2 regions of the Micromonospora sp. DT43 genome follow, and region 1 is predicted to be linked to the other one. Evidence: riboswitches for the same ligand, from Rfam matches in the RefSeq annotation. Region 1 holds a riboswitch; the other holds the start of a gene.
The links. A riboswitch is a leader RNA that binds a small molecule or an ion and turns the genes downstream of it on or off. The one in region 1 is predicted to bind cobalamin.
Positions count from the first base shown of each region.

Region 2: it holds a riboswitch for cobalamin, as region 1 does, so the genes downstream of both, ACLQ26_RS20925 (ribonucleoside-diphosphate reductase subunit alpha) here and cobN (cobaltochelatase subunit CobN) in region 1, are expected to answer to the same signal.

Region 1 covers NZ_JBNCKR010000007.1:293,979-309,140, forward strand. Annotated here, with positions in the region: gene helR (RNA polymerase recycling motor ATPase HelR) at 10-2,172, opposite strand; gene ACLQ26_RS19495 (hypothetical protein) at 2,446-2,781, shown strand; cobalamin riboswitch at 3,567-3,743, shown strand; gene cobN (cobaltochelatase subunit CobN) at 4,001-7,669, shown strand; gene ACLQ26_RS19505 (VWA domain-containing protein) at 7,666-9,978, shown strand; gene cobO (cob(I)yrinic acid a,c-diamide adenosyltransferase) at 9,978-10,589, shown strand; gene ACLQ26_RS19515 (cobyrinate a,c-diamide synthase) at 10,583-11,938, shown strand; gene cobI (precorrin-2 C(20)-methyltransferase) at 11,935-12,732, shown strand; gene cobM (precorrin-4 C(11)-methyltransferase) at 12,729-13,562, shown strand; gene ACLQ26_RS19530 (cobalt-precorrin-5B (C(1))-methyltransferase) at 13,559-14,710, shown strand; gene cbiE (precorrin-6y C5,15-methyltransferase (decarboxylating) subunit CbiE) at 14,707-15,162, shown strand, end outside.
Region 2 covers NZ_JBNCKR010000008.1:237,389-252,550, reverse strand. Annotated here, with positions in the region: gene ACLQ26_RS20930 (ribonucleotide-diphosphate reductase subunit beta) at 108-1,103, opposite strand; gene ACLQ26_RS20925 (ribonucleoside-diphosphate reductase subunit alpha) at 1,142-3,508, opposite strand; cobalamin riboswitch at 3,664-3,883, opposite strand; cobalamin riboswitch at 4,038-4,177, shown strand; gene ACLQ26_RS20920 (CbtB domain-containing protein) at 4,213-4,416, shown strand; gene ACLQ26_RS20915 (CbtA family protein) at 4,407-5,171, shown strand; gene ACLQ26_RS20910 (histidine phosphatase family protein) at 5,168-5,779, shown strand; gene ACLQ26_RS20905 (hypothetical protein) at 6,013-7,473, opposite strand; gene ACLQ26_RS20900 (dynamin family protein) at 7,470-9,323, opposite strand; gene ACLQ26_RS20895 (IniB N-terminal domain-containing protein) at 9,438-10,328, opposite strand; gene ACLQ26_RS20890 (Hsp70 family protein) at 10,627-11,892, shown strand; gene ACLQ26_RS20885 (LuxR C-terminal-related transcriptional regulator) at 11,898-14,471, shown strand; gene ACLQ26_RS20880 (nitrate- and nitrite sensing domain-containing protein) at 14,515-15,162, shown strand, end outside.

The DNA.
Region 1 (15,162 bases):
CCTACGACGTCAGGAGCCGGTGAGGACGACGAGTCGCTGGGTCGCACGGGTCATCGCGACGTACCTGTCGACAGCCCCCTGGATGCCCTCGCCGAACGTCTCCGGGTTGACGAGCACGACCAGGTCGAACTCCAGCCCCTTGGACAGTTCCGGGGTCAGCGACCGGACGCGATCCGTCGTCGGTCGGTACGTGGACTCACCGATGACGCAGGCGATCCCGTCGGCGTGCTCCGCGAGCCAGCCGTCGACGATCGCGTCCAGGTCACGGACCGATCCGTGGGCCACCGGGATGCCGTTGGCGCGGATCGAGGTCGGCACGTTCGCGTCCGGGAGGACGGCTCGGATGACCGGCTCGGCCTGCGCCATGACCTCCTGCGGCGTCCGGTAGTTGATGCTCAGCGAGGTCATGGTGACCCGGTCGAGCCCGATGCGCCTCAGTCGTTCCTGCCACGACTCGGTGAACCCGTGCCGGGCCTGGGCGCGGTCCCCGACGATGGTGAAGCTGCGTGACGGGCAACGCGACAGCAGCATCTGCCACTGCGCGTCGGTCAGCTCCTGCGCCTCGTCCACGACGATGTGCGCGAACGGGCCGGCCAGCAGATCCGGGTCGGCCCGGGGCAGAACTGCCTCGTCGACGAGCGCGTCCTGCAGATCCAGTTGACGCAGGCTCGACAGCACGCCCTCACCGTCGTCGTAGGCGTGCGCCTCGATCAGCTCGTCGACCACAGTGGCCATGCGCGCGCGTTCGGCGGCGATGGTAACCCCGTGGCGGCGGGCACGCCGGGACGCCTCCGGGTCGCCGAGCCGTTGCCGTGCCGCGTCGAGCAGCGGCAGGTCGGACACCGTCCAGGCGCGGGCGTCCGCGCGCCGCAGCCGACGGATGTCGTCGGGGCCGAGCCAGGGGGCGCACCAGCGCAGGTACGCGGGCACCGACCACAGGTCCGCGACGATGTCTGTCGCGTCGAGCAGCGGCCAGGCGCGGTGGAACGCCGTACGCAGGTCGCGGTTGCGCAGCAGCGACAGGCGTACCAGGTCGTCCGACTCGTCGCCGTCGTACTTCCCGAGCAGGATCGCCACCAGCTCCGCCCAGATCTCGTCCCGCGCCTCGTTGTGCGGGGTGCCGGGTCCGGGCGCCTCGAACGCCTGAGCCCAGTCGTCCGCGCTCAGCCGCAGTTCGGTGTCGCCGGCCGTGACCGTCATCGCCGTGGTCGGCGGCTCCTCGTAGAACCGCACGGCCGCCTCGATCGCCCGCACCAAATCGGCGGAGGACTTCAGGCGGACCACCTCCGGGTCGGTCTCGACTGTCGCCGCGGCACCCTCGGGGACGAGGTCGCGCAGCGTGCAGGTCTGCACGTCCTCCTCACCGAGGCTGGGCAGGACGTCGGCGACGTACGCCAGGTAGGGCTGGTGCGGCCCGACGAACAGCACCCCGCCGCGGCGCTGGCCAAGGCGCGGGTCGGAGTAGAGCAGGTACGCGGTGCGGTGCAGGGCCACGACGGTCTTGCCGGTGCCCGGCCCGCCGTCGACGACGAGGGCGCCCCGAGATCCGGCCCGGATGATGGCGTCCTGGTCGGCCTGGATGGTGCCGAGCACGTCGCGCATCCGGGCCGACCGGTTGCCGCCGAGGCTGGCGATGAACGCGGACTGGTCGTCGAGCGCCGCGTACCCCTCGAACCCGTCCGGGGTGAACACCTCGTCCCAGTAGTCGCGGATCCGGCCGAGGGTCCAGCGGTACCGGCGGCGGCTGGCCAGGCCCATCGGGTTGGCGTGGGTAGCCCCGAAGAACGGCTCGGCGGCCGGGGACCGCCAGTCGAGCAGCAGCCGACGACCGCCCCCGTCGGTGAGGCCGAAGCGCCCGATGTAGACGGGCTCCGGGTCGTCGGCGCCGACGATGCGTCCGAGGCACAGGTCCAGGCCGAAGCGACGCAGGGCCCGCAGGCGACCGGTCAGCCGACGGACCTCCTCGTCGCGGGCGACCGCCTGGCGGCCCTTGCCGGCGGGTGCCCGGCGCTCGGCGTCGAGACGGTCGGACAGGTCCGCGATCGACTGCTCCAGGCTCGCCGCGATGGCGGCGAAGTGCTGCTCGTCACGGGCGATCAGCGCCGGATCGGCCTTGGCGGCGAGATTGTCGGGAAGGTCGAACACGGCGTCCGCCGCCGACGAGTTGTGCATGTACTGGCTCCCGTTTCCGCAGGTCCTGGCCTTGGACGGGCAATTCTGCGGTACATCTGGGGCCTTGCCGCAAGGCCCCCCATGCGGTATATGTTGGATATGGCGGGAGGTGTGTCACCCCTTCCGACCCGCTGACGACTCCCGAGTGCGCCGCGTTTCCCTGCGGCCCGGTGTCCCTGCGGCCCGGCGAGTCAGATTTCTCCCACCCGGCGTGCAGCCCATTGCCAGGAATCGGTGCTGAACTGGAGAGGCGTCCGAGGAGAGGGGCTGGGCATGAGCTGGTTCAACAGGCGGTCACGGGGCGCCGAGGCGACCCCGACGAAGCTGGACCGCGAGGCCACCCGGGACGACCTCGCCGCGCTGGAGGCGTTCGTCGCCAGCCGGCGGGGAGTGGAGTTCTACCTGGAACCGGAGACCACCGCGACCGACACCACGGTGGTGGCGATCGCCCACGACGGCGAATGGATCCGCCGCCGCACCGGCACACCCCGAGCGGCTGGCACCATCGCCCGCAAGCACGCGGTGCCGCTGTACGAGGCGGCCCGCACCGGCTACCCGGAACGGATGCGGGTGTGGAACCGCGCCCACCCGGAGCGCCACGCCCGCTGATCGCCAGAGCGGCGACGCCCGCTGGCCGTTGGAGCGGCGACGCCCGCTGGCCGTTGGAGCGGCGACGCCCGCTGGCCGTTGGAGCGGCGACGCCCGCTGGCCCCGATCAGCCGTCACGCCCGCTGATCGGGGTGCCGCCCAGAGTCGGTTGTTCTGCGCGGAGGCGAGCGCCGCTCGGCCCCTCGCGGGTGGTGGTCGATGCCTTTGGAGCTGATGCGGTTGACGACATCGCCGTGGAAGCGAAACCGACCGACTGGCGCGCCTCAGGAAAGCCCGGGTGCGGTGGACGGGTCGGGTGCGGTGGACGGGTCGGGTGCGGTGGACGGGGCTGGCTCGGTGGACGGGGCTGGCTCGGTGGACGGGGCTGGCTCGGTGGCCGGGTCAGGAAGCGGGTGGGTTCGCGGCGGTCGGCGGGAGCTGGGAAGCGGGAGGCAGGGCGATCGGGGCTCGCGGCACCGAACGGGGTCAGGGAGCGGGAGTCAGAGCGATATCGCCCACGACATCAGCTCCAAAGGGCCTACGGACCCTCACCCTCCGCCGCTGGCGGGAGCGCCCTGCCACCGGCGGCCCTGCCACCGGCGGCCACGCGACGTCGGCATCCGCAGGGTCGGCGAGTGGCGACGCGTGCGCCTGCCGCAGACGTGCGCTCATGGCGTGAGACGGCGTGAGACGGCGTGAGGCGGCGTGAGACTCGTGGCGTGAGACTCGTCGCGCTGCTGCTCCGGAGCAGGTGAGCGCGACCGGCGAGGCCGGGACCTGCGTTGACCGGTGACGGATGGGTGTGGCAGCATTCGCGGCCTGACGGCAGTGAAGGAAGTCGGTGTGAATCCGACGCGGTCCCGCCACTGTCACCGGGGAGCGATCCCCCCTCGCGAGTCACGGCCGTGTGTCTGCGGTTGGAAGGCCGGGGGAGAGCGTCGATCCGGAAGCCAGGATACTTCGGCCGTCGGGACGTACCCCAGGGCGTGGACACCCGAGGAGGACCCGATGACGCTTGGCGTCTCCATCATCGACGGCGCGTGCCGTCCCCCGCACCGCGGCCGTGTCGTCGCCGCGATCGGCATCGACTCCGTTCACTGCTGAGTTCCGGACCGCGCCGCCCGTCGTCCCCGGCCGTACGCCGGTGAGCGGGCCGGCTCGCGGCCTCCGCTGAACCCTGCGCCCATCCGTCGCCAGGCCGCTCCCGCGAGCGTGCCGACGTTACCGTCCGGAGCCTGCCGTGCGCGTTCTGCTGCTCTCCACCGCCGACACCGACCTGCTGGCCGCCCGTGCCAGTGACGCCGACTACCGGCTCGCCAACCCGGCCCGGGTGGCTGCCGACGAGGTGCCGGCCCTGCTCGACGGGGTCGACCTCGCCGTCGTACGCCTGCTCGGGGGTCGGCAGGCGTGGCCGGACGGCCTCGACGCGGTGTTCGCCACCGGCGTGCCGACTGTCGTGCTCGGCGGCGAGGCGGTGCCCGATGCGGAGCTGATGGCCATCTCCACGGTGCCGTCCGGGGTGGTAACCCAGGCGCTGGCGTACCTGGTGGAGGGTGGGCCGGACAACCTCGGGCACCTGGCCCGGTTCCTCGGCGACACGGTGCTGCTCACCGGCGAGGGATTCGCCCCGCCCGCGCCCACCCCGGCGTACGGGGTGCACGGCGAGCACCCGGCCGACCCGGACCGGCCCACCGTGGGGATCGTCTTCTACCGGGCGCACGCCCTCGCCGGCAACACCGCGTTCGTCGATGTGCTGGCCGACGCCGTGCGGGAGGCCGGGGGCAACCCGCTGCCGATCTTCTGCGGCTCGCTGCGCGGCCTGACCACCGGCGCCGGACCGCTCGGGCTGTTCGCCCGCTGTGACGCGCTGCTGGTCACCGTGCTCGCGGCCGGCGGCGCGGTCGCCGCCGACGCCTCCGGAGGCGGCGACGAGGACGCCTGGGACGTCGGCGCGCTCGCCGCCCTGGACGTGCCAGTCATCCAGGCGCTCTGCCTGACCAGCACCCGCGAACAGTGGGCTGGCAGCGACGCCGGGCTGTCCCCGTTGGACGCGGCCATGCAGGTGGCCATCCCCGAGTTCGACGGCCGGATCGTCACCGTGCCGTTCTCGTTCAAGCGGATCGACGCCGACGGCCTCTCGGTGTACGCCGCCGACGCCGAGCGGGCCGCCCGGGTCGCCGGGATCGCGGTGCGCCACGCCCGACTGCGGTACGTGCCCAACGCCGACAAGCGGATCGCCGTCGTCCTCAGCTCGTACCCCACCAAGCACTCCCGGGTCGGCAACGCCGTCGGGCTGGACACCCCGGTCTCCGCGGTCCGGCTGTTCGCCGCGCTCGCCGAGGCGGGTTACGACCTGGGTGACGCGCCGCCACCCGAGGACGGCGACGCGCTGATCCACGCGCTGATCGCCGCCGGTGGTCACGACGTGGAGTGGCTCACCCCGGAGCAGTTGGCCGCCGCCGAGGCCCGGATACCGGGGCGGACGTACCGGCGCTGGTTCGACCAGGTCCCGGCCGAGCTGCGCGAGCGGATGCGCGAACACTGGGGTGAGCCGCCCGGCGAGCTGTACACCGAGGGCGGCGACATCGTGCTCGCCGGGCTGCGCTTCGGCAACGTGGCGCTGCTGATCCAGCCGCCCCGCGGCTTCGGGGAGAACCCGATCGCCATCTACCACGACCCGGACCTGCCGCCGAGTCACCACTACCTGGCCGCGTACCGCTGGCTTGCCGCGCCGGTCGCGGACGGTGGCTTCGGCGCCGACGCCGTGGTGCACCTGGGCAAGCACGGCACCCTGGAGTGGCTGCCGGGCAAGGGGCTCGGCCTGGCCGCCGACTGCGCGCCCGACGCGGTCCTCGCCGACCTGCCGCTGGTCTACCCGTTCATCGTCAACGACCCGGGCGAGGGCACCCAGGCCAAGCGCCGCGCCCACGCCGTGGTCATCGATCACCTGGTGCCGCCGATGGCCCGTGCCGAGACGTACGGCGACCTGGCCAAACTGGAGCAACTGCTCGACGAGTACGCCACCGTGCAGGCCCTCGACCCGGCCAAGGTGCCCACCGTGCGGGCGCAGATCTGGGACCTCGTCCGCGCCGCCGAGCTGCACCACGACCTGCACGCCGAGGCGATGCCCGACGCCGACGACTTCGACGACTTCGTGCTGCACCTCGACGGGTACCTGTGCGAGGTCAAGGACGTGCAGATCCGCGACGGGCTGCACATCCTCGCCGACGCGCCGACCGGTGAGCCCCGGGTCAACCTGGTGCTCGCCGTGCTGCGTGCCCCGCAGATCTGGGGCGGCAAGCACGCCCTGCCCGGCCTGCGGCAGGCCCTCGCCGCCGCGTACTCCCTCGACGAGCAGGAGCTGCTCGCGTCGCCCGGGCAGCGGATCGCCCTGCCGGTCGCGCTGACCGACGCCGTGGACGGGCCGGCCGGCACCGCCGCCGACGCTGTCGACCTGATCGAGGCCCTCGCGCGACGGCTGGTCACCGGAATGGAGACCCTGGACTGGGACGCCGGCGTCGTCGACGCGGTGGTCGGCGAGGTGACCGGGCAGCCGATCCCGGACGCCGCTGCCGTGCTGCGCTTCGCGGCCACCGAGCTGGTGCCTCGGCTGGCGCGCACCACCGACGAGCTGACCAACACCCTCGGCGCGCTCGACGGCCGGTTCGTGCCGCCCGGCCCGTCCGGCTCACCCACCCGGGGCCTGGTAAACGTGCTGCCCACCGGCCGCAACTTCTACTCCGTCGACCCGAAGGCCATCCCGAGCCGCAACGCGTGGGACGTCGGGGTGGCCCTCGCGGACTCGCTGCTGGCCCGGCACCTCGCCGACACCGGGGCGTACCCCCGCTCGGTGGGGTTGACCGTGTGGGGCACCAGCGCCATGCGGACCCAGGGCGACGACATCGCCGAGGTGCTCGCGCTGCTCGGCTGCCGCCCGGTGTGGGACGAACGGTCCCGGCGGGTCACCGGCGTCGAGGTGGTGCCGACCGCCGAGTTGGGCCGCCCGCGCGTCGACGTGACAGTGCGCATCTCCGGCTTCTTCCGTGACGCGTTCCCGCACGTCGTGGCGCTGCTCGACGACGCCGTGCGGCGGGTCGCCGCGCTGGACGAGCCGGACGAGGAGAACTACCTGCGGGCGCACGTCGCCGCCGACGTCGCCGAGCACGGCGACGAGCGGCGGGCCACCGCGCGGATCTTCGGCTCCAAGCCCGGGGCGTACGGCGCGGGCCTGCTGCCGCTTATCGACGCCCGGACCTGGCGCAGCGACGCCGACCTGGCCGAGGTGTACGCGGTGTGGGGCGGCTACGCGTACGGCCGGGGCCTGGACGGGCGGGAGGCGCGTGCCGACATGGAACGCTCCTTCGCCCGCATCGCCGTGGCGGTGAAGAACCAGGACACCCGCGAGCACGACATCGTCGACTCCGACGACTACTTCCAGTACCACGGCGGGATGGTGGCGATGGTCCGCCACCTCACCGGCACGTCACCGCAGGCGTACGTGGGTGACTCGGCCATGCCGCACGACGTGCGCACCCGCACGCTGGGTGAGGAGACCCGGCGGGTGTTCCGGGCCCGGGTGGTCAACCCGAAGTGGATCGCCGCGATGCGCCGGCACGGCTACAAGGGCGCGTTCGAGTTGGCGGCGACGGTGGACTACCTGTTCGGCTACGACGCCACCGCAGGCGTGGTCGACGACTGGATGTACGAGCACCTGGCCGCCGCGTACCTGTTCGACGACACGACCCGGGAGTTCCTGGAGCAGTCCAACCCGTGGGCGTTGCGCGGCATCACCGAGCGGCTGTTGGAGGCCGCCGATCGGGGGCTGTGGGCCAAACCCGAGCCGGCCACCCTGGACCGGCTGCGCGACACGTACCTGGCCAGCGAGGGTGACCTGGAGGACCGGGCATGAGCACTTACCCGTTCAGTGCGGTGCTCGGCATGGCCGACATGCGGTTGGCGCTGCTGCTCAACGCGGTGTCCCCGGCGATCGGCGGAGTGCTGGTCCGGGGCGAGAAGGGCACCGCCAAGTCCACCGCCGTGCGGGCGCTCGCCGCGCTGCTGCCCCCGGTCCGCCGGGTTGCCGGCTGCCGCTTCGGCTGTGATCCGGCCGAGCCGGACCCGGGCTGCCCGGACGGCCCTCATCCGGTCGACGCCGCCGCCGAGACCCGCCCGGCCCGACTCGTGGAGCTGCCGGTCGGCGCCGCCGAGGACCGGGTCGTCGGCTCGCTCGACCTGGAGAAGGCCCTCGGCGAGGGTGTACGCGCCTTCGAGCCGGGCCTGCTCGCCGCCGCCCACCGGGGGGTGCTCTACGTCGACGAGGTCAACCTGCTGCACGACCACCTCGTCGACCTGCTGCTCGACGCGGCGGCGATGGGCCGCAGCCACGTCGAGCGCGAGGGCGTCTCGGTCAGCCACGCGGCCCGGTTCCTGCTGGTCGGCACGATGAACCCGGAGGAGGGGGAGCTGCGCCCGCAGTTGCTCGACCGGTTCGGGCTCACCGTGGAGGTGGGCGCCAGCCGGGACCCGGAGGTGCGGGTCGAGGTGGTCCGCCGCCGGCTCGCCGCCGACGCGGACCCGGTCGGCTTCGCCGCCCGCTGGGCCGACGCCGACGCGGAGATCGCCGCCCAGGTGGCCGCCGCCCGCGACCGGCTTCCCGGGGTACGCCTGCCGGACGCCGCCCTGCGCCAGATCGCCGAGGTGTGCGCGGCGTTCGACGTGGACGGCATGCGCGCCGACATCGTCACCGCCCGGACCGCCCTCGCCCATGCCGCCTGGCACGGGCGGGACCGGGTCACCATCGACGACGTCCGGGTCGCCGCGCGCCTCGCCCTGCCGCACCGCCGACGCCGCGACCCGTTCGACACTCCGGGCCTGGACTCCAAGCGCCTCGACGAGGCGTTGCAGCGCGCCCAGGACGCGCACCCCGACGACCCGGACGACGACGGCCCCCGGGACCGTGGCCCGGACGACGGGGGCCCGCAGGGCGGTGGCCCGGCCGGCGGTGGCGGCCCGAACGGTGGAGGCCCGAGTGGTGGAGGCCCGAGTGGTGGCGGCCCGAGTGGCGGCGGCCCGAACGGTGGCGGCGGCCCCCAGGGCGACGGCAGCGGCGACGGGGCCGAGCAGGGTGCACCCGGGTCGGCCGGACACTCGGCGGCGCGCGACGGCAGTGGCCCCGACGGTCGCACCGACGGCCCTGACGGTGCCGACGGGTGGCCGCAGCGCCAGCCGGGCGACCGGGGCGACGACGACGGGTGGCCGCAGCGCCGGGCCGACGACGATGGCTGGTCGCGGCGCCAGGCGGGCGACCGGGGCGACGACGGTCAGAACTCGCGACCGCGCGGGGGCCGGGAATCGGCGACCGGTGACGACGACCCGACCCGCGGCGGGGAGTCCCAACCGGCGGCCGTACCCGGGGGTGGGTTGCGGGCCCGGCTGCTCACCGCGCCCGGCGTCGGTGACGGCGTGCCCGGCCGGCGTTCGCGGGCCCGCACCGGTCGGGGGCGCACCACAGGCGCCCGGGTGCCGGCCGGGCGGGTCGCCGCGTTGCACCTGCCGGCCACGATCCGCGCCGCCGCGCCGCACCAGGCGTTGCGGGGACGGCTGGACGGCTCCCTGCGACTGCGCCCGGACGACGTGCGGGAGGCCGTCCGCGAGGGACGCGAGGGCAACCTCGTGCTGTTCGTGGTGGACGCCAGCGGCTCGATGGGCGCCCGACAGCGGATGACAGCCGTCAAGGACGCGGTCCTCGCCCTGCTCACCGACGCCTACCAGCGGCGGGACAAGGTCGCGGTGATCGCCTTCCGGGGAGCCGGCGCGCGGACGCTGCTGCCGGCGACCTCATCGGTGCTGGCCGCCTCGACCCGGCTGGCCGAGCTGCCGACCGGTGGCCGTACGCCGCTGGCCGAGGGCCTGCTCGCCGCCGCGGACCTGCTGCGGGTGGAGCGCCTGCGCGACCCGAAGCGGCGTCCCCTGGTCCTCGTCGTCACCGACGGCCGGGCAACCGCCGGCACCCGCCCACTGGACCGGGCGGCGGCAGCCGCGAAGGTCCTGGCCGCCACGGGCGCCCCGTGCGTGGTCGTCGACTGCGAATCAGGCCCCGTCCGCCTGCACCTGGCCGCCCGCCTGGCAACTCAACTGCAAGCCCCCCGCCACGAACTGAACGACGTGGCCCAGGCCTCGAACGGCCGCGCCACCTCGCCCGACAGGAGCGCCGCCTGATGCCGCAGGGACAGCCGACTCACGTGCCCGCCGACGGGTTGACGACCCGGCAGCGGCGGCACCGACCACTGCTGATCGTCCACACCGGACAGATGAAGGGGAAGTCGACGGCGGCCTTCGGGCTGGCGCTGCGGGCCTGGACCGCCGGCCTGCCGATCGGGGTGTTCCAGTTCGTCAAGAGCGCCAAGTGGCGGGTCGGCGAGGAGAACGCCTTCCGGGCGCTCGGCGAGGTCCACGAGCGTACCGGCCAGGGCGCGCCGGTGGCCTGGCACAAGATGGGCGAGGGCTGGTCCTGGATCCAGCGCGGCGGCGAGGCCGACCACGCCGCCGACGCCCTGGAGGGCTGGCGGCAGATCCAACGCGACCTGGCCGCCGAGCGGTACGGGCTGTACGTGCTGGACGAGTTCACCTACCCGATGAAGTGGGGCTGGGTGGACGTCGACGAGGTCGTCGCCACCCTTGCCGACCGGCCCGGCTTCCAGCACGTCGTCATCACCGGCCGGGACGCCGACCCGCGTCTCGTCGCCGCCGCCGACCTGGTGGCCGAGCTGACCAAGGTCAAGCACCCGATGGACGCCGGCCAGAAGGGCCAGAAGGGCATCGAGTGGTGAGCGCTCCCTGGGCGCTGCCCCGGGTGGTGGTCGCCGCGCCGGCCAGCGGCCACGGCAAGACGACTGTCGCCACCGGGCTGCTCGCCGCGCTGCGCCGCCGCGGTCTGACGGTCAGCCCGCACAAGGTCGGCCCGGACTACATCGACCCCGGCTACCACGCCCTCGCCGCCGGACGGCCCGGCCGCAACCTCGACCCGTTCCTGGTCGGGCCCGAGCGGATCGCCGCCCTGCTGCGCCACGGCGCGAGCGTCCCGACGCCCGCCGACATCGCCGTCGTGGAAGGGGTGATGGGCCTGCACGACGGCGCGGTGGGTCGCCGCGACTTCGCGTCCACCGCGCACGTCGCCCGGCTGATCGACGCGCCGGTGGTGCTGGTGCTGGACACCACCGCGCAGGGCCGCTCGGCCGCCGCGCTGACGCTGGGCATGGCCGCCTTCGACCCCGCGGTACGCATCGGTGGGGTGATCCTCAATCGGGTCGGCTCGCCCCGGCACGAGTCGCTGCTGCGCGACGCCCTCGCCGAGGTGGGCGTACCGGTGCTCGGGGCGGTCACCCGCGCCGCCGAGGTCGCCGCGCCGGCCCGGCACCTCGGGCTGGTGCCGGTAGCCGAGCGGGCACCCGAATCCGTCGCCATCGTCACCGCCCTCGCCGAACTCGTCGAGGCCACCGTGGACCTCGACGCCGTGCTCGACCTGGCCCGCACGGCCCCGCCGCTGACCACCCCGGCGTGGGACCCGGTCGTCGCCGTCGGCGGGCCGGCCGGCGAAGAACGCCCAGTTGTCGCGCTCGCCGGTGGTCCGGCGTTCACCTTCTCGTACGCGGAGACCGCCGAACTGCTCACCGCCGCCGGCGCGGACGTCGTCACAGTGGACCCGCTGCGCGACCCGACGCTGCCCGCCGGCACGCGCGCGGTCGTGATCGGCGGCGGCTTCCCCGAGGCGTACGCGGAGGCGCTGGCCGGCAACGGCACGCTCCGGAGCGAGTTGGCCGACTTCGACGGGCCGGTGGTCGCCGAGTGCGCCGGGCTGCTCTACCTCGGGCGGACCCTGGACGGCGTACCGATGTGCGGTCGGCTGGACCTGACCGCCCGGATGACGGGCCGGCTCACCCTCGGCTACCGCGAGGCCCTGGCCGTCACCGACAGCCCGGTGGCAGGCGCCGGCGAGCCGGTACGCGGCCACGAGTTCCACCGCACCACCACCGACCCCGGGCACGGCGAGCGGCCGGCCTGGCGCTGGAACGGCACGGACCACGGCTTCGTCACCGGCCGCGTGCACGCCTCCTACCTGCACACCCACTGGGCGGGCCACCCCGCCGCCGCCCGCCGACTGGTCGAGGCGTGCCGATGACCGCCGACGCGAGGCCGACCGCCGACGCCACGCTTACCGGCGTCGGTGTCGGGCCGGGCGACCCGGAACTGCTCACCGTCAAGGCCGTGCGGATCCTGCGCGAGGCCGACGTCATCTTCGTACCCGTGATGGCGGACCGGGCCGAGCCGACCGCGACGGCCGGTGCGAACTCGCCGGGCGCGGAGGCCGGGCGGGCCGAGGCGACAGTCCGGGAGTACGTGCCGGCGGACCGGCTGCGCCGCCTGCCGTTCGCCCTCGACGACAGGGGCGGGGTGACCGCCCGCCGGGCGGCGGCCTGGGACGACGCCGCCCGGACGGTGGTCGACGCGATCGACGTGGGCGCCCGGTCCCTGGCGTTCGCCACAATCGGCGACCCCAACGTCTACTCCACCTTCGGCTACCTGGCGCAGAGCGTCCGCGCGCTACGCCCCGCCGTGCGGGTGGCGACCGTGCCCGGCGTGACCGCCATGCAGGAGCTGGCCGCCCGCAGCGGCACCCCGCTCTGCGAGGGACGCGAACCGCTGACCCTGCTGCCGGCCACCGCCGGTCTGGCGCTGTTCGCCGACGCCCTCGCCGGGCCGGGCACCGTCGTCGCCTACAAGGGCTGGCGGCGGCACCCGGAGCTGCTCGCCGAACTGCGCCGGCAGGGCCGCCTCGCCGACGCGGTGCTCGGACGCAGCCTCGGGCTGCCCGGTGAACGGATCGGACCGGTCGACAACACCGACCACGACCTGCCGTACCTGTCGACGTTGCTGGTTCCGGCCCGCCGCGAGCATCGAGGAGGAAAGCTGTGACACGCAACGGCAAGGTGTGGTTCGTCGGGGCCGGCCCGGGTGCGGCGGACCTGCTGACCCTGCGGGCCGCCCGGGTCATCGCCGCGGCGGACATCGTGATCTGGGCGGCCAGCCTGGTGCACGCCGACGTCCTCGACCACGCCCGCCCCGACGCGGAGATCGTCGACTCGTCCCAGCTGCCCATCGAGGGCGTGCTGCCGCTGTACGAGCGCGCCGCCGCGCGGGGGCTCACCGTGGCCCGCATCCACTCCGGCGACCCGGCGCTCTGGGGCGCCGTGCAGGAGCAACTGGACCTGTGCCGGACGCTCGACCTGGCCGTGGAGATCGTGCCCGGCGTGTCGTCGTTCACCGCCGTCGCGGCCCTCGTCGGGCGGGAGCTGACAGTTCCCGAGGTTGCCCAGTCGGTGATCCTCACCCGCCTCGAAGGCGGCAAGACTCCGATGCCGCCCGGCGAGCGGGTCCGCGACTTCGCCCGACACGGCACCACCATGGCGCTGTTCCTCTCCGCCGCCCGCTCCGGGCAGGTGCAGGCCGAGCTGCTGGCCGGCGGCTACCCGGAGGACACCCCGGCCGTGGTGGCGTACCAGGCGACCTGGCCCGACGAACTGGTGGTGCGCTGCACGGTCGGCACCCTGGAGGCCACCGTCAAGCAGCACAGACTGTGGAAGCACACCCTGTTCCTGGTCGGGCCGGCCCTCGCCGCGGAGGGCACCCGCTCGCACCTGTACCACCCCGGGCACTTCCACACCTTCCGTCGCGCCGAGCCGGCCGCCCGCGCCGAGCTGCGCCGCCAGACCGGCGGCCGCGCCGGAGGAACAGGCACACAGTGACGTACGCCGAGCCGCCGCTGCGCGAGCCGGACCTGCCGCGTACGGCGAAGGTCCGGCCCACAGCGCTGCGAACCGGCTGGACCACCGGGGCGTGCGCGACGGCGGCGGCGAAGGCGGCGGTCACCGCCCTGGTCACCGGCGAGATCCAGCCGGACGTGGAGATAGGCCTGCCCGCCGGTCGGCGGGTGCGCTTCGGAGTGGAACGCTGCGAGGTGACAGGCACGCCACCGGTGCGCGCCGAGGCGGTGGTCGTCAAGGACGCCGGTGACGACCCGGACGTCACCCATGGCGCCGAGCTGACCGCCACAGTGGACTGGACCGACGTCCCCGGTCTGCGGCTGGCCGGCGGTCCCGGCGTCGGCACCGTCACCAAACCGGGCCTCGGGCTCGCGGTCGGTGGTCCGGCCATCAACGACACACCACGCCGCATGATCGGGGAGGCGGTGGCCGAGGTCGTCGACCTCACCGAGGTCGGTGTCCGCGTGGTCATCAGTGTGCCCCGGGGCGAGATCATGGCCCGCAAGACCACCAACCGGCGGCTCGGCATCCTCGGCGGCATCTCGATCCTCGGGACCACGGGGATCGTCCGGCCCTTCTCCACCGCCTCCTGGCGGGCCAGCGTCGTGCAGGCCGTGCACGTGATGGCCGCCCAGGGCGAGCGGACCGTGGTGTTGTGCACCGGCGGGCGTACCGAGCGGGCTGCCCGCGCGCTGCTGCCCGACCTGCCCGAGGTCTGCTTCGTCGAGGTCGGGGACTTCACCGGCGCCGCCGTGACCGCCGCCGTGGGCGACGCGATGACCGGGGTGGTCTTCGTCGGCATGGCCGGCAAGCTCGCCAAACTCGCCGCCGGGATCCTGATGACCCACTACACCCGATCCAAGGTGGACCTGTCCCTGCTCGGCGCGGTGACGGCCGACGCCGGTGGCGACCCATCGCTCGTCGCCGCCGTGACCGAGGCGAACACCGGTCGGCACGCGTACGAGCTGTGGGAGGCCGCCGGGCTGCTCGGCCCGGCCGGGGACCTGCTCTGCCAGCGGGTCGGCCAGGTGCTGCGGCGCTTCGCCGGGCCGACTGTCACAGTGGACGTGGCGATGGTCGACTTCGCCGGAGCGCACGTGGTCGCCTCGTCGGGCCGGTGGCCCCGATGAGCCGGACAACCCCGGACCCGCTCGTGACAGTGGTCGGGCTGGACGCCGCGGGCGCCCCGCCGCATCCCGCTCTCGCACCCGCGCTGGCCGGGGCCGGGCTTGTCGTCGGGGCCGCCCGGCACCTGGCCGCCGTTGCCGTGCCGCCCGGTGCGGACACCGTCGTCCTCGGGCCGCTCGCCCCGGCCGTCGGACGGCTGAGCGCCGCCGTCGACGCCGGGGTGCCGGCCGTCGTGCTGGCCAGCGGCGATCCGGGCCTGTTCGGCATCGTCCGGCGGCTGCGTGCCGCCGGGCTGCCCCTGCGGGTGGTGCCCGCGGTGTCCAGCGTGGCCGCCGCGTTCGCCCGTGCCGGGCTGCCCTGGGACGGCGCGGCCGTGGTCACCGCGCACGGCCGCGACCCGCGCCCGGCCCTGAACGCGTGCCGGGCGCTGCCGCTGGTCGCGGTGCTCACCGCG
Region 2 (15,162 bases), on a different contig from region 1:
TCGCCCGTCGCCGACGTTGATCATGAAGTTGGTGCCCCTGACACGCCGATAGGGAGCAACGACCTCCTGGTCGACGGGGTGGGGAGGGGGTGGGGTGGGGGGTCCTCCTAGAAGTCGTCGTCGAAGGCCACCGTCCCGGTCACCCCCACCTGGTACGCCGACACCCGCCGCTCGAAGAAGTTGGACAGCTCCTGCACGTCCTGCAACTCCATGAAGGCGAACGGGTTCGCCGACCCGTAGTGCGGTGCGATCCCGAGCTGGACGAGACGGCGGTCGGCGACGTGCTGGAGATACTCCCGCATGTCCGCGAGGGTGAGACCGGGCACGCCCTGACCCACCAGGTCCTCGGCGAACTGGACCTCACACTCGACCGCTTCGGTGAGCATCTGGCGGACCTGGTCGGCGAGATCGTCGTCGAACAGGTCGGGCTCCTCGGCGCGCACGGTGTCCACCACGTCGAACGCGAACGCCATGTGCATCGACTCGTCGCGGAAGACCCAGTTGGTGCCGGAGGCCAGGCCGTGCAGCAGGCCGCGGGAGCGCAGGAAGTAGACGTACGCGAACGCGCCGTAGAAGAACAATCCCTCGATGCAGGCGGCGAAGCAGATGAGGTTGAGCAGGAACGCGCGCCTGTCGTCGGAGGTCCGCAGCTCCCGCAACTCCCCCAGCGAGTCGATCCAGCGGAAGCAGAACTCGGCCTTGCGGCGGATCGAGGGGATGTTCTCGATCGCGGCGAAGGCGGCGAACCGCTCGGTCTCGTCGGGCACGTACGTGTCGAGCAGGTTGAGGTAGAACTGGACGTGCACGGCCTCCTCGAACAGCTGCCGGGACAGGTAGAGGCGGCCCTCCGGGCTGTTGACGTGCTGGTAGAGGTTGAGCACCAGGTTGTTGGCGACGATCGTGTCACCGGTGGCGAAGAACGCCACGAGGCGGCTGACCAGGTGCCGCTCGGCCGGCGACAGCCGGTCCAGGTCGGCGAGGTCGGCGTGCAGGTCGACCTCCTCGACCGTCCAGGTGTTGCGGATCGCGGCACGGAACCGGTCGAAGAAGTGCGGGTAGCGCATCGGGCGGAGGGTGAGATCCATCCCGGGGTCGAGCAGCATGTGTGTGGTCCTCGTGTCGGTGGTGGCGTCGGGAGAGGTCACTGGCACGCCTCACACGACTCGGGGTTCTCCAGCGAGCAGGCCAGCGCCTCGGCGTCGGCGGTGACGGCGACGGGTGCGACGGCGCTGACGGTGGCCTGCTGGATCCGCGTGGCGGGGCGCGAGCGCAGGTAGTACGTGGTCTTCAGCCCGGTCTTCCAGGCGTACAGGTACATCGAGGAGAGCTTGCCGATGGTGGGCGAGGCCAGGAACAGGTTCAGCGACTGGGACTGGTCGATGAACGGCGCGCGGGCGGCGGCCAGGTCGATGAGCGCCCGCTGCGGCAGCTCCCACGCGGTGCGGAACAGCTCCCGCACGTCGGCCGGCAGCTCCGTGACGGCCTGCACCGACCCCTCCGCGCGGCGAATCGCCGAACGGATCTGCTCGGTCCACAGGCCACGCGCCTTCAGCTCGCCGACCAGGGCCGTGTTGACCTGGAGGAACTCCCCGGACAGGGTCTCGCGCTTGAACAGGTTGGACACCTGCGGCTCGACGCACTCGTAACAACCGGCGATCGAGGCGATCGTCGCGGTCGGCGCGACCGCCACCAGCAGGGAGTTGCGCAGCCCGTACGCCCCGACCCGCTCGCGCAGCGCGGCCCAGCGCGCGGTCTGCGTACCCTCGACACCCCACAGGTCGGGCTGGAGCTGGCCCCGCGCGACGCGGGTCTGCGCGTACGCCGGGTGCGCGCCGAAGTCGCGCGCCAGGTCGGCGGAGGTCTCCAGCGCGGTCAGGTACAGCTCCTCGCTGATCCGGGTGGACAGCTCCCGCGCGGCAGGCGAGTCGAACGGCATCCGCAGCGCGAAGAACACGTCCTGCAGGCCCATCAACCCGAGCCCGACCGGCCGCCAGCGGGGGTTGCTCGCCGCCGCCTGCGGAGTCGGGTAGTAGTTGATGTCGATGACGCGGTCGAGGAGCGTCACAGCCGTCCGGACCGTGGCGCGCAGCCGTTCCCAGTCGATGCCGCTCCCGGTCAGGTGGGCGGCCACGTTCACCGAGCCGAGGTTGCACACCGCGGTCTCGGCGTCGCTGGACACCTCGACGATCTCGGTGCACAGGTTGGACAGGTGCACCACGTTGCCCGGCTCGGCGGTCTGGTTGCACAGCCGGTTGGCCGCGTCCTTGAAGGTCATCCACCCGTTGCCGGTCTGGGCCAGGGTCCGCATCATCTTCCCGTACAGCTCCCGCGCAGGCACCTGCCGCACGAAGCGGCCCTGCGCCTCGGCCGCCCGGTACGCGGCGTCGAACCGCTCCCCCCACAGGTCGGGCAGCTCGGGCACCTCGTCCGGGTCGAACAACGACCACACCTCGTCCGCCTCGACCCGGCGCATGAACTCGTCCGGTATCCAGTTGGCCAGGTTCAGGTTGTGGGTACGCCTGGCGTCCTCGCCGGTGTTGTCCCGCAGCTGGAGGAACTCCTCGATGTCCGGGTGCCACGGCTCCAGGTAGACGCAGGCCGCGCCCTTGCGTCGACCGCCCTGGTTGACCGCCGCGACGCTCGCGTCCAGGGTGCGCAGCCACGGCACGATCCCGTTGGACTGGCCGTTGGTGCCGCGGATCAGCGCACCCCGGGACCGGACCCGGGAGTACGCGATGCCGATGCCACCGGCGAACTTGGACAGGTTGGCGACCTGGGCGTAGCGCGCGTAGATCGAGTCCAGCTCGTCGCGCGGCGAGTCGACGAGGTAGCACGAGGACATCTGGGTGTGCCGGGTGCCGGAGTTGAACAGCGTCGGTGAGCTGGGCAGGTAGGCCAGGCTGGACATGAGCCGGTAGAAGTCCACCGCCTCGTCCGGCGTACGGGACAGGCCGCAGGCCACCCGCAGCAGCCAGTACTGCGGGGTCTCCAGCACCAGCCGGCTGGTGGGGTGGCGCAGCAGGTACCGGTCGTAGACCGTGCGCAGGCCGAAGTACTCGAAACGACGGTCGCCGTCGGTGTCGACGGCGTCGTCGAACGTGCCGGCGTGCGCGGCGACGAACGCGGCGGTCTCGTCTCCGATCAGGCCCTCGGCGTGGCCGGCCCGGATCGCCGCGCTGAACGAGGTGACGCCCTGCCGGCGTACCTCCCGCTCGACGTGGCTGGCCAGCAGCCGGGCGGCGAGGCGCGAGTACTGCGGCTCCGTACCGATCATCTCGGCCGCGGTCTGGATGGTCAGCCGGTCCAGCTCGGCCGTCGTCGCGCCGTCGTACAGGCCGCTGATCGTACGGGTCGCCACCCGTAGCGGGTCGACGTCGGGCAGGTCGTCGGCCCAGCGCTCGACCGTGGTGACGAGCCTGCGCACGTCCACCGGCTCGCTGCCGCCGTCGCGTTCGCGGACCTGCGTCGGCGTACGCCCCAGGGCCGTGTCGCCGTCGGCCGGGGTCACCTCGGTAACTGTCACCACTCACTCCTCGCGAGTTTGAGGACCTGATGGCCCTCGGCACGAGGCGACCGACACCGGCGGACGCCATGCCGACGGCGGCGCGGATCCGCAAGGCGTCGGCCGTCCCACGCGGCCTCGGACCACCGCCCACCCGGATGCGGGTACGCGGCGCGCTGGCAGGTCTTCGGACTCGCGGGCACGACCGGGGTCGCCCGGTCTCCTACTGGCCGTCGCTTCCCAGGCCAGATGGCGGCCCAGTGCTGATGACGGCTGTCGTTCCCACTCACCGCTGCGGGGCAGTCCCGGAATTCCACCGGGTTCCCTCTTGCCTCGGCCATCCCTGGAATGAGTGGCCGAACCAGCTGCGGTCGACACCATATATAGGGGCGACAGGGTTTGTCACACCCCACATGTCGGGGCCGGGCGTGTCGCGGCCGCCGGCGACGGCCATCGTCGATCCGGTCGACGCCCGCGGACGAGCGGCCGTGGGCAGCGTCGCGATCGGACTTCGCCGCCGGCTTGACCGAGGAGAACCGGCACCGATACGGTCGACCCACTATCTGCGGCGACGCGAGGGAAGCCGGTGAGAATCCGGCGCGGTCGCGCCACTGTGAGCGGTCCCCGACCCGGGGGCCGCGAGCCAGGACGCTCGGTCGTCCGCAGCCTTGCGATGGGGACGCGTCATCCCCGAGGAGGTTCGTGCACACATGTCCAGTTCCACTTCCAGCCAGCCGCTGGTGCACCCCGCTGTCCCGACCCGTCTCCTGTGGACGGTCCTGGCCACCGTCGCCGTGCTCACCCTGCTGGCCTATCTTGTCGCCTTCGACCAGGGCGCCGTCTCGCGCAGCGGGATGTACCTGCACGAGCTGATGCACGACGGCCGGCACCTGCTCGGTGTCCCGTGCCACTGACCGGCACCGCACCCACGTTCGTCACGGTTCTCCTGCGCGGGCTGCTCGCCGGCCTGGTGGCCGGCCTGCTCGCCGGAACGTTCGCCTTCGTCGTCGGCGAACCCCACGTCGAGGCGGCCATCGCCATCGAGGAGGCGGCGACACACGCCGAACCCGCCGCCGGTGGGCACCAACACGACGAGGACGCCCTGGTCAGCAGGAACGGTCAGCGCGGCGGGCTGTTCCTGGCCACGGCCCTGTTCGGCGCCGCGATGGGTGGCCTGCTGGCCACGGCGTACGTCCTGCTGACCCGGCGGCGGCGGACCCCTGACGACGGACGGTCCGGGCTGCTCCTGGCCGGCGGCGCGCTGCTCGGCGCGGTGATCGTGCCGTTCCTCAAGTACCCGCCGAACCCCCCGGCCGTCGGCGACCCGGCCACCATCAACCAGCGCACGGTCACCTACCTGCTGCTGGTGGTCCTCGGCCTGGTGGCGGTCTGGTCCGGTTCGCTGGGCTACCGGTCGGTCGGCGCACAGGCGCCGGTGTGGCTGCGCGCCGCGGCGGCGGTCGGCGGTTTCCTGCTGGTCACCGGCGTGGCCTACGTGGTGCTGCCGTCGTTCCAGGAGGTACCGGGTGACTTCCCCGCCACGCTGCTGTGGAGCTTCCGGCTCGCCTCCCTCGGCACCCAGGTGGTGCTGTGGACCGGGATCGGCCTGCTCTTCGCAGCTCTGATGCACCGGCAGCGCGCGGTCGCCGACGCACAACCGGCCGGGTGAGCGCCACCAGCCTGCGGCTGGTCGCCCACGGTCACACCGCCGCCCTGCGGCGAGCCCGGTTCGGCGGGGACGACGGACTGGACGAGGGTGGCCGGCGCGCCGCCCTCGCCCTGTCCGGGCTGGCCCGGCGGACGTCGTCGGGCAATACCGACGCCTGCCTGTCCAGCCCCGCGGCGGCGGCCGTCCAGACCGCGTACGCCCTCGGCCTCGCGCCCGCCGTCGAGACGTCGCTTGCCGACTGCGACTACGGCGACTGGACCGGCCGGTCGCTGGAGGAGATCGCCGCCGCGCGGCCTGACGCCCTCCACGAATGGATGTCCACCCCGGACGCCGCGCCGCACGGGGGCGAGTCCGTGGCCGACCTGCGCGAGCGCGTCGGCCGGTGGCTCGACGGCCAGCGCGGCCTCGGCCGACGGGTCACCGCCGTCACCCACCCGCTCGTGATCCGGGTGGCGGTCGTGCACGCCCTGGACCTGCCGCTGGCGACGTACCGGCAGCTGGACGTGGAGCCGCTGGCGATCGTCCGGCTCACCGACCAAGGCCGACGGTGGCAGCTCCGGCTGAGCGCGCCACCGCAACCCGCGGCGGCGACACCGCCGAACGGGTGACGAGGGCCGGGAGCGGCCCCTGTAGAGCTGCCCGACGGACCTGGCGGACGGACCGACGAGCGGATGAGCCCGTGAGCGATATACCGCAGAGGTATGAATATGACTCTGCGGTATATCGGCTGAGGGCGACAGTACGTGCCGGCGTCGCATCGGCCACGCCACAGTGAGGCACGCACCCTGCGCCACACACGCCGGCCGGCGCGTCCCGGGTGGACGCCCCGGGCGTACGACGCTCAGCGACCGCCCGCGGCCAGCTCGGCCAGCATCCCCTCGCAACTGCGGACGACCACCTCCGCGCCCCGGCGCTGGGCCAGCGGGAGGAGCGGGTCCTCGGCCCGGTCCCGCCACCGCCTCTGGGCGTCGGCGGCGACCTCCCAGAGCCGCCGCACTGTCGCCTCGTGCTCGATGCCGAGCCGCGCGGCCAGACCCACCCCGTCACCGCCGACCAGCCGCTGCGCCTCGGCGGCCAACTCGGCGTCGAAACCGAGGCGGGCGTTGCGCAGCGCCACCAGCAGGCGCAGTTCCCGGAACTCGTGTGCGCCCGCCAGGATCTGCTCGATCGCGCCGACCAGCTCGTCGGCGCCCCGCACCGGCTCGGCCCGCACCAGGGCCTCCACGGCCGCCAGCGCCGAGCGTGCCTTGAGGGTGTCGCGACGATCGACGAAACATCGGGTCATCGACTCCCGCAGCTCGGTGAGCCCGCTGCGCCGGATCAGCTCGGCCGACAGGGTCACCCGGGTGTCGAACCCGCCGCGGACCAGGGTCGTCGCGAGCCGGATCCCGAAGAGCCCGATCCGGTCCAGCAGACCGGCGCGCACCTCCGAGTCCAGGTGCACCGGAAGCTCGCCACGGACGAAGCGGTCGGCGGAGAGCAGGTGGGTCTCCAACTCGGCACGGGACACCCCGGCCAGCGTCGCGAGCGCGGCGACGTCGGACTCGTTCAACATCCGGCCCGCGAGACCGACCGTCCCGCTGCACGCCACCACGTTCACGACCAGCGCGCCCACCCGGGGATCGCGGTGGTGCCGGCGGGCCAGCTGGCGGGCGGTGAGCAGCCCGTCGATCCGGCCGCCACCCACCTCGTCCGCCCGGGACAACACCATGATCACGTTCACCGGGGCGGCCTGCCCGACGACACTGTCCCGAGCGGACTCCAACACCCGCAGGTCACTGTCGCGGCCGTCGCGGGTCAGGAACAGCACCGCGTCCGAGTCCCGCAGGACGCGATCCAGCACCGGCGCGTGGCCCTGCTCGTCGACAGCGGCGAGCGCCGGGGTGTCGATGAGCGTCACCTGCCGCAGTGCCCGCGTCGGCCACCGCACCACGATGTCGCGCACCTCCCCGACCCGCCAGCCCAGATCCACCCGCATCCCGGTCGCCGACTTGACCACCGTCAGCTCCTGCGGCGGCTGGCCGACGGGGTAGGCGGTGGCGTGCGGCGAAGGGCCGTCCTCGTACCAGGTGAAGACGCCGTCCGCGCCCTCGACCGGCGCGACCTCCTCCCCCATCAACGCGTTCAGCACCGTCGACTTGCCGGCACGCCACGGGCCGGCCACCGCGATCCGCAGCGGCTGCTCCAACCGCGCCACCTGGTGCCGCAACCGCCCCACCGCCCGCGCGTCGTGCTGGTAGAGGTCCATGGCCCGGTGCAGCAGCCCCCACGCCGCCTCGTCCAACCGCACCCCGACCGTCATGCCCCCGGCTCCAGCAGCACCGGGGTGGCGCGGGTGGCGGTCAACTGCTGGGACTGCTCGTAGAGCGCGGCCAGGCGGGTCATCTTCAGCCGGATCTCCCGCTGCCGCTGCTCGCGCAGGGCGACATCGGTGTCCGCCTCCTGCTTCGCACTGCGAAACGACTGCACGATGGCCTCCTGCAACTCCTCGGTCAGCCCCGTGAAGTGGTCGCGCAGCATCCGCTGCACCTGGCGGGTGGCGTCGCGGCAGTCCCGGACCATCCGGACGAAGAACTCGTCGACATGCCGTTGGATGGCCGTCTTGACGGTCGCCTGCCGGCGGCGCAGCAACTGCTTGCCCTCGTCGCGGATGCTCTTGCCGCCGAAGAGCGCGCCGATGCCGACCGAGACCGGGTTGATCATCGGCATTCCGGCAAGCGTCGTCGCGAGACCGAACATCAGCATGCCGCCGTACGAGCCCTTCATGCCGGTGAACAACTTCTGACCCGTGGTGAACCTGTCGATCCGCGGCCGTTCCAGGTCCGGCAGCCGGTCGCCGAGATCGTCCGGCATCGTCATCGACCAGGGTGGCAGCACGTCGTGGCCGTACCTGTCGAAGGTGGCGGCCACCCGACGTGCGATCCAGTCGCAGCGCTGGACCAGCCACTCGTGGTTGGCCTCCGCGGCCTCGACGAGGCTGCGCTCCAGCCAGTCGGCGAAGGTGTCCCAGGCGGTGAGGGGATCGGCCGTGTCGAACGCCTCGTCCACGGCACGCAGGATCTGCCGGGTCCGGTCGCGCAGGTCGTACTCGATGTCGGAGAGCAGGTCGGCCATCTCGTCGGCGAGCGTGTTCTGCCAACGGGTCGAGCAGCGGCGCAGCTCGTCGACCTCCCGTTGGGCCGCGTGCAGCCGCGAGATCGGTCCGGACTGCTCCTCGGCCTCCTGCGTCGCCAGCTCGGCGCGCAACGGTGCGGCCAGTTGCTCCACCACCGTACGGGCCACCGCCTGCACCGACGCCCGCGCCAGGTGGTCGGCCTTGCCGGTCAGGTCCCGCTGCAGGCGGGCGATGAGCGCCGGAAACCCGGACTCGGCGTTGAGGCCGCGATCGTCGGTCGCCGCCGCGCGCAACCGCAGGGTCGCCGACACCGGGATCAGCGGCGCCGCGACGCCGGCGTCGGCGAGGTGCTGCCGGTTGCGCTCGGCCACCGCACGCCAGTCCGCCACGAGATCGGTCTTGCTCTGCACCACCACCACGTTCGGCTGCGAGCGCGTGACGTGCAGCAGCATGTCCAGCTCGGCGACCGAGAGTTCCCTTGTCGAGTCGGAGACCAGCAGCACGGCGTCCGCGCGGGTGCAGGCGGCCACCTCCGCGGCCCCGCCGAGCGCCGCGACCTGGTCGGTGCCGGGAGTGTCCACAAGCACCAGTCCGGCGGCGAGCATCGCGCGGGGCAGGCCGACCTCGACGTACGCCGGACCGCCGCCCGGCCGACGCCCGACGGTGCCGGACACCCCGGCCGCGACCTGGTCGAGCGCCAGGGGGGTCCGCTCGACGAGCGTCGCGGCCGGGGTGCCCGCGGGCCGTCCCGACACCGGCGGCGCCTGGACCACGACCGCGCAGGCGGCCTCGGCGTGCTGCACCACTGTCGGCAGGAGCGTGGTACGACCGTCGCCGACCGGGCAGGCCGGCGCGTTGATGATCGCGTTGATGAGCTGGCTCTTGCCCTGGTTCGGCTCGCCGACGACCAGGACGCGCAGCTTCGGGTCCAGCAGTTGGGCACGCTTCTGTCGGACCGTCTGGAGCAGGTCGCCGCGACCGTGTGTGTTGCACGTCCGGGCGATCTCGTCCAGTACGTCCAACCAGATCCCCGCCATCACCGCACCAAGTGTGCGGATTTCGGCTCAATTATCAAGAGGGACCGGAAGGGAACCCGGGAAGGGCCGGGCCGCCCGAGGCGACCCGGCCCCCGCTCCCGACGAGAATCCCCGTCAGAGCAGACCGCCGGTGAGGCCCAGCAGCCCGTGGTCCGACGAGGCGGGCCCCCCGTCGTGCACGTCGCCGGTCACACCGTCGGTGACCCCTCCGGTCACGTCACCGACCGTGCCGGTGACACCGGGGAGGAGACTGTCCACGTGGTGCGTGACGCCGCCCACCACGGACGGGACGTCGACCGGCGGCACCACACCGCCGACGGCGCCGTCGGTGAGGCCCAGACCACCCAGGGTGTCGTGGACGCCGAGGGAGCCGACGATGCCGTCGACCTGACCGTGCGCGTCGGAGAGGACACCGCCGGTCAGGTGGCCGTCGAGCAGACCCGGGTCGGCGCTGCCGAGCAGGCCGGTCGGGTCGCCGACCGTGCCGGTCACGTCACCGAGCACCGGGTCGGCGATGCCGTCGACCGGCTGCACCACGTCCGCGTCGAGGGTGTGCGCCACGTCGGCCACACCGGTCAGGTCGGTGTCGAAGCCGCTCGGGCCGACGCCCAGGCCGACGCCCGGAAGCACCGTCACCCCGGCGGCGACGGTCGTCGGGTCGACGGCGATGGCCCCGAGCACACCGGCCTTGACGTCCACTCCTGCGGGCGAACTGGTGACGCTGATCTGCTGCGCCACGCTCTGCAACTGGCCGACCACATCGGTCGTGTCGGTCACCAGCGAATCGAACCCGAGCTGCCCGACGGCCGGGACCAGCGGCGCGAGACCCTGCCCCGGCGCGTAGTCGACCACCAGCGGCACCACGTCCTGCACGTCGGCGGCGGTGATGTCGCTGAGCCCCGCGGCGTGCAGCGCGCCCTCCGGGTCGAGGTCGAAGGCCGACCGCGCGTCCGGGTTGGTCAGCAGGTCGAGCACGAAGTCGTGCAGGGTCTGTTGCGAGTCCATGTGCCGGTTCTCCTCGGATTGGCGTCGGCGACCGTCGTACGTCGACAGTGACGCTATTGCGGGGGGCCGAGGCCGGACATCGGGGCTCGGCCCGCATCCGATCCCGCCGCGTTAGGGCCTTGATCGGCTCCACCGTTAGGGGGACTGGGGGAAACCGTCCCGGCCAGATTAGGGTCCCGACCAGGGAGCGATCTCTGGTACGAACGTAGGAGCCCGCGGGTTTCGCCGGGGGCGGGTCGCCGGGCAGCGCCGACGCCATCGCCACCAGAGGGCCAACTCGCGGAAAGAGAAGAGACGGATGCCGTACGTCCTGGGGATCGACATCGGAAGCACCAACACCGCCGCCGCCGTCGCACGGCGTGACGGCCGGACCTGGACGCGCCCGGAAACCGTCCCGCTGAACGCCGGCTCGCCTCTCGTACCGTCGGTGCTGCACCTCGCCGAGGACGGCGCGCTGCACATCGGCGGGCCCGCCACCGACGACGGCAGCCGCACCACGAGGGACTTCGTCCGCCGCATCGGCGACGACGTGCCCCTGCTGCTCGGGGGCGAGCCGTGCGCGCCGCAGACGCTCACGGCGGAGCTGGCCGCATGGGTGGTGGAGCAGGTGGACGCGGCCGAGGGCGGCCCGGCCGAGGCGGTCGTGCTCAGCCACCCGGCGGGCTGGCAGCCGTACCGGCGGGAGCTGCTGCGCCGGGCTCTCGTCGACCTCGGGCTGCGCGGCGTCACCCTGCTGCCCCGTACGGTCACGGTCGCCGAGAGCCACGCCACCCGCGGATTCGCGGGGACCACTGCCGCCGTCTACGCGCTGGGCGGCGCCAGTTTCGAGGCGGCTCTGGTCCGGCGCACCTCGCGTGGCACCTACGAGAGCTTCGGCACCCCGCAGGGCCTCGACCCGATCGGCGGCGCCGACTTCGACGAACTGCTGGCCGGCCACGTACGCACCGTGCTGTCCCGGGAGCTGGCCGCCACCGGCCGTCGGGAACACCACGCCGCCCTGCGCGGGCTGCCGGCCGAGTGCGACAGGGTCAAGCGGGCGCTGACCGTCGAGCTGGCCGCCGACGTGGTGTTGAGCCTGCCGACCGGCACGGCGCGGATACCGGTGACCCGCGCCCAGTTCGAGGCCATGATCCGCCCGACCGTGCAGGCCACCGTCGACCTCCTCCTGCGCACCGTGCACAGTGCCGGCCTGACACCGACGCAGCTCGACGGCGTCCTGCTCGCCGGCGGTTCGGCCCGCATCCCGCTGGTCACCGAGCTGATCACCGCGGCGCTTCCGATCCCGGTCGAGGTGGAGCCGGACGCGCAGCTGACCGCCGCCACCGGGGCGGCGAGCGCGGCCTGCCAGGTGGTGTCGCCCCGCCCCCGGCCCCCGGCGCCGGTGCGCGACCCGACGCCGGTCAACGGCGTCGGTCGGGCCACCATCCCGGCGTCGCGCCGGCCCCGGGACCGCACCACCGATCCGGGCGATCCGCCACCGCGCCCTCCGGTCCGGATCCTGCCCCTCGACCTGCCAAAGGCGTCCCGCCTGGCACTGACGCTCAGCCGGGGACGCGAAGGATGACCACAATGATCATGAAAAACGTCGTCGAGTCCCGGCTGGTGCTCGGCCGAGCGTCCCAGGCCCTGCTGGACCGGGTCGCCGACGATCCGACCGGCCCGCTCGTCGTCGGTCTGGCCGGTCCGGCGGGCCACGGCAAGACCACGCTGCTCGCCGAGTTGACGCGCGTCCAGCAACGGGCCGGGGGCACCGTGCGGACGGGCGTCCCGGTGCCGGGCGATCCCGTCGACGAGGCCGAGTTGCTGCTTGTCGACGACGCGCACCTGCTCGACGACGAGCGGGTCGGCGTCCTGCTGGGCCTGGTCGCCACCCGTCGGCACCGGCTGGTCGTCGCCCACCGGCCCTGGCCCCGGTCGGCGGCGCTCACCGAGCTGACCGACGCGCTGCGCCGCGACGGGCAGGCCGTGCTGCTCGGCCCGTTCGGTCGCGAGCAGACCGCGGCACACCTCGCCGCCGCGCCCGAGCTGGCCCACCGTGGCGATCTGATCGACTTCGTACACACGCAGACCGGTGGTGTCCCCCGCGACGTCGAGCGGTTGACCCGTGGTCTGCGCGCGGCCCCGAGCCTGACCGGCGTCCCGGCCGAACCGCCCCGGTCCGTGATCGGAGAATTCGCGCCGGAGCTGGAGATCCAGCCCACCGCCGTACGACGGCTACTGCTCGCGGTCGCGGCCGGCGTACCGCTGCCGGTGGCCATGCTCGGCCCGCTGCTCGACCAGGAACCGGAGGCGGTCGACGAGCTGATCGCCACGACCCGGGCGGCGGGGCTGATCGGCGCCGACGGCAGGCTCACCCCTATCGTGCGGCGGGCCGTCACCACGCTCAGCCCGGCCACCGAACGCAGCGAGGTCTGGCGTCGCCTCACCGAGTTGCAGCTCGCCCGGGGCGGCCCGGTGCTACCGCTGGTGCGCTCGCTGCTCGCGGTGGGCGTACTCGCCGACTGCCCGGCCCCGACGCTCGCCGCGGCGGCGCAGGAGGCGCTGGCCGACGAGCCGGCCTTCGCCGCCGACCTGTTCGCCGCCGCCACCGCGGCCGGGCACCCCACGAGCGCCCGGCAGGCTCTCGCCGCCGCGCTCGCCGGCAACCTCGACGACGCGCTGCGCCTCGCGGACCGGCTGCTGGCCGCCACCGACCCGACGGACCGTGCCGACGCCGCAGTGGTGGCCGCGACCGCTCTGGCGCACCGCGGCCACACCGGCCGCAGCGTCGAGCTGTACCGGTGGTCCGGCACCACCTCGTCGGTGGCGTTCGCCACCGTCGGCGGGCTCGCCACCGGCGACCTGACCGCAGCCGGGCCGGAGGTGGACGAGTCCCCCGGCGAACCGCCCACCCTGCACGCCAGCGCCGCCCGGCTGATGGCCGAGGGGGTACGCGAGAGCGTCACCGGCACGCCGAGCGCGGCGCTCTCCGCGCTCGTACAGGCCGCCGCCCTGCTGGAGCCGGACGGTCGGGCGGCGCTCCTGCCGGACAGTCCGGCCGCGCTGGCCGCCCTGACCGCTGTGCACTCCGGCGAGCTGGACATCGCCGAGCGGGTCCTGCTCCGGGCGGAGGCGGCAGGCGTCGGCGGTCCCCTGATGGCCCGCCGCCATCGGCTGTTGCAGGCCTGGATCCTGATGGTCCGGGGCCAGACGGCCGCGGCGGCCGAACGCCTCGCCACGGTGACCGCCGACGAGCGGCCGTTGGAGTCACGTGACCTGCTCTTCGCCGCCGCGCTGCGGATGGGCATCGGCCGGCGCACCAGCGACCTGGCCGCCCTCAAGCGGGGCTGGGGCCAGGCCCTCGAGGCGGTGGTTCGCCATCCCGTCGACCTGTTCACGCTGCTGCCGCTTGGCGAACTCGCCATCGCGGGCGCCCGGCTGGGCGACGCGGCACGACTGGCGCCGTACCTGCGGGAGGGCCGGGAGCTGCTCGAACGACTCGGCGCCCCGACACTGTGGAGCGTCCCGCTGCACTGGAGCGGCTTGCACGCGGCCATCCTGAGCGGTGAGCCGACGGCCGCCGACGACCACGTCGCCGCGCTGCTGGCCGCCGCGGACCACAGCCGCTACGCCGCGGTGGTCGCCGCGGCCGCCGAGAGCTGGGTCGAGGTGCTGCGCGGCGTGGTCGATCCGGTGCGGGTGGAGGCCGCCGCCCGTGGGCTGCACGACAGCGGCTTGTGCTGGGACGGCGCGCGCCTCGCCGGGCAGGCCGCGATCCGCACCTCGGACCGGCGGGCGATGACCACCCTGCTGGAGTGTGCCCGGGTGCTCCAGGGCCGGCCGGCCACCGCCGCCGGTGGGCCACGACCGACAGCCGGCGAGAGCACCCCGCAGGCGACCGACGCCATCGCCGCCCCCACCCAGCAGGGGCTCAGCGACCGGGAGTACGAGGTCGCCGAGCTGGTGCTGGCGGGGCTGACCTACCGGGAGATCGGCGATCGGCTCTTCATCTCGGCGAAGACCGTGGAGCACCACGTGGCCCGTATGCGCAACCGGTTGAACTGCGCCAACCGCGCGGAGCTGCTGGCGCTGCTGCGGACAGTCGTCGCCGACCGGGCCAGCGACACCGCCGGGCAGCCGTGGCCGCAGCGGTCGGCGCGATGAGCCGGCCGAACCACGGGCCGCGGCGGCCCGGGCGGAGCGCGCCGTGACGCGCACCGACGAACGACGGCTGCGGGTCCGGCTCGTCGCCGCGGCGGCGGTGCTGCTCACGCTCTGGTCGTACGCGGCCTACCTGACCGGTCAGGACGCCGTCGACCTGCTGCGGGTGCGGACCCTTGCCGACACCCTGGGCCAGCCCATCGACCGGCTGATCCTCAGCCTGCAGACCGAGCGCCGGCTGACCGCCGAGTCGCTGGCCGGCTCGGCGCGGGCGCGGACCGCGCTGGCCGGGGTCCGAGAGGTCACCGACCGGGCCGCGACGGAGGTTCGAGCTTTCCCGGCCGGCCGCGATCCGCGCCTGCTCAGCGCGGGGGCGGTGCGCGACCGGGCCGAGGCGCTCGTCCGGCGGTTGAACGGGCTCGGCGCCGTCCGGTCCCAGGTGGACGCCGGTTACCTCGACCGCGCCGGGGCGATCGACGGGTACGACCAGCTCGTTGACGCCGCCTTCGACGTGTACGGGCCGGAGTGGGGCGCGTACGAGAGCAGGCTGGCTGTCGAGAACCGCGCGGTGATCGCACTGGCCCGCGCCCGCGAGCTGCTCACCCGGGAGGACACCCTGGTCACCGCCGCCGTCGAGAGCGGTCGGCTCAGCGACGGGGAGCGGCGCCGGCTGGTCGAGCTGGTGACCACCCAG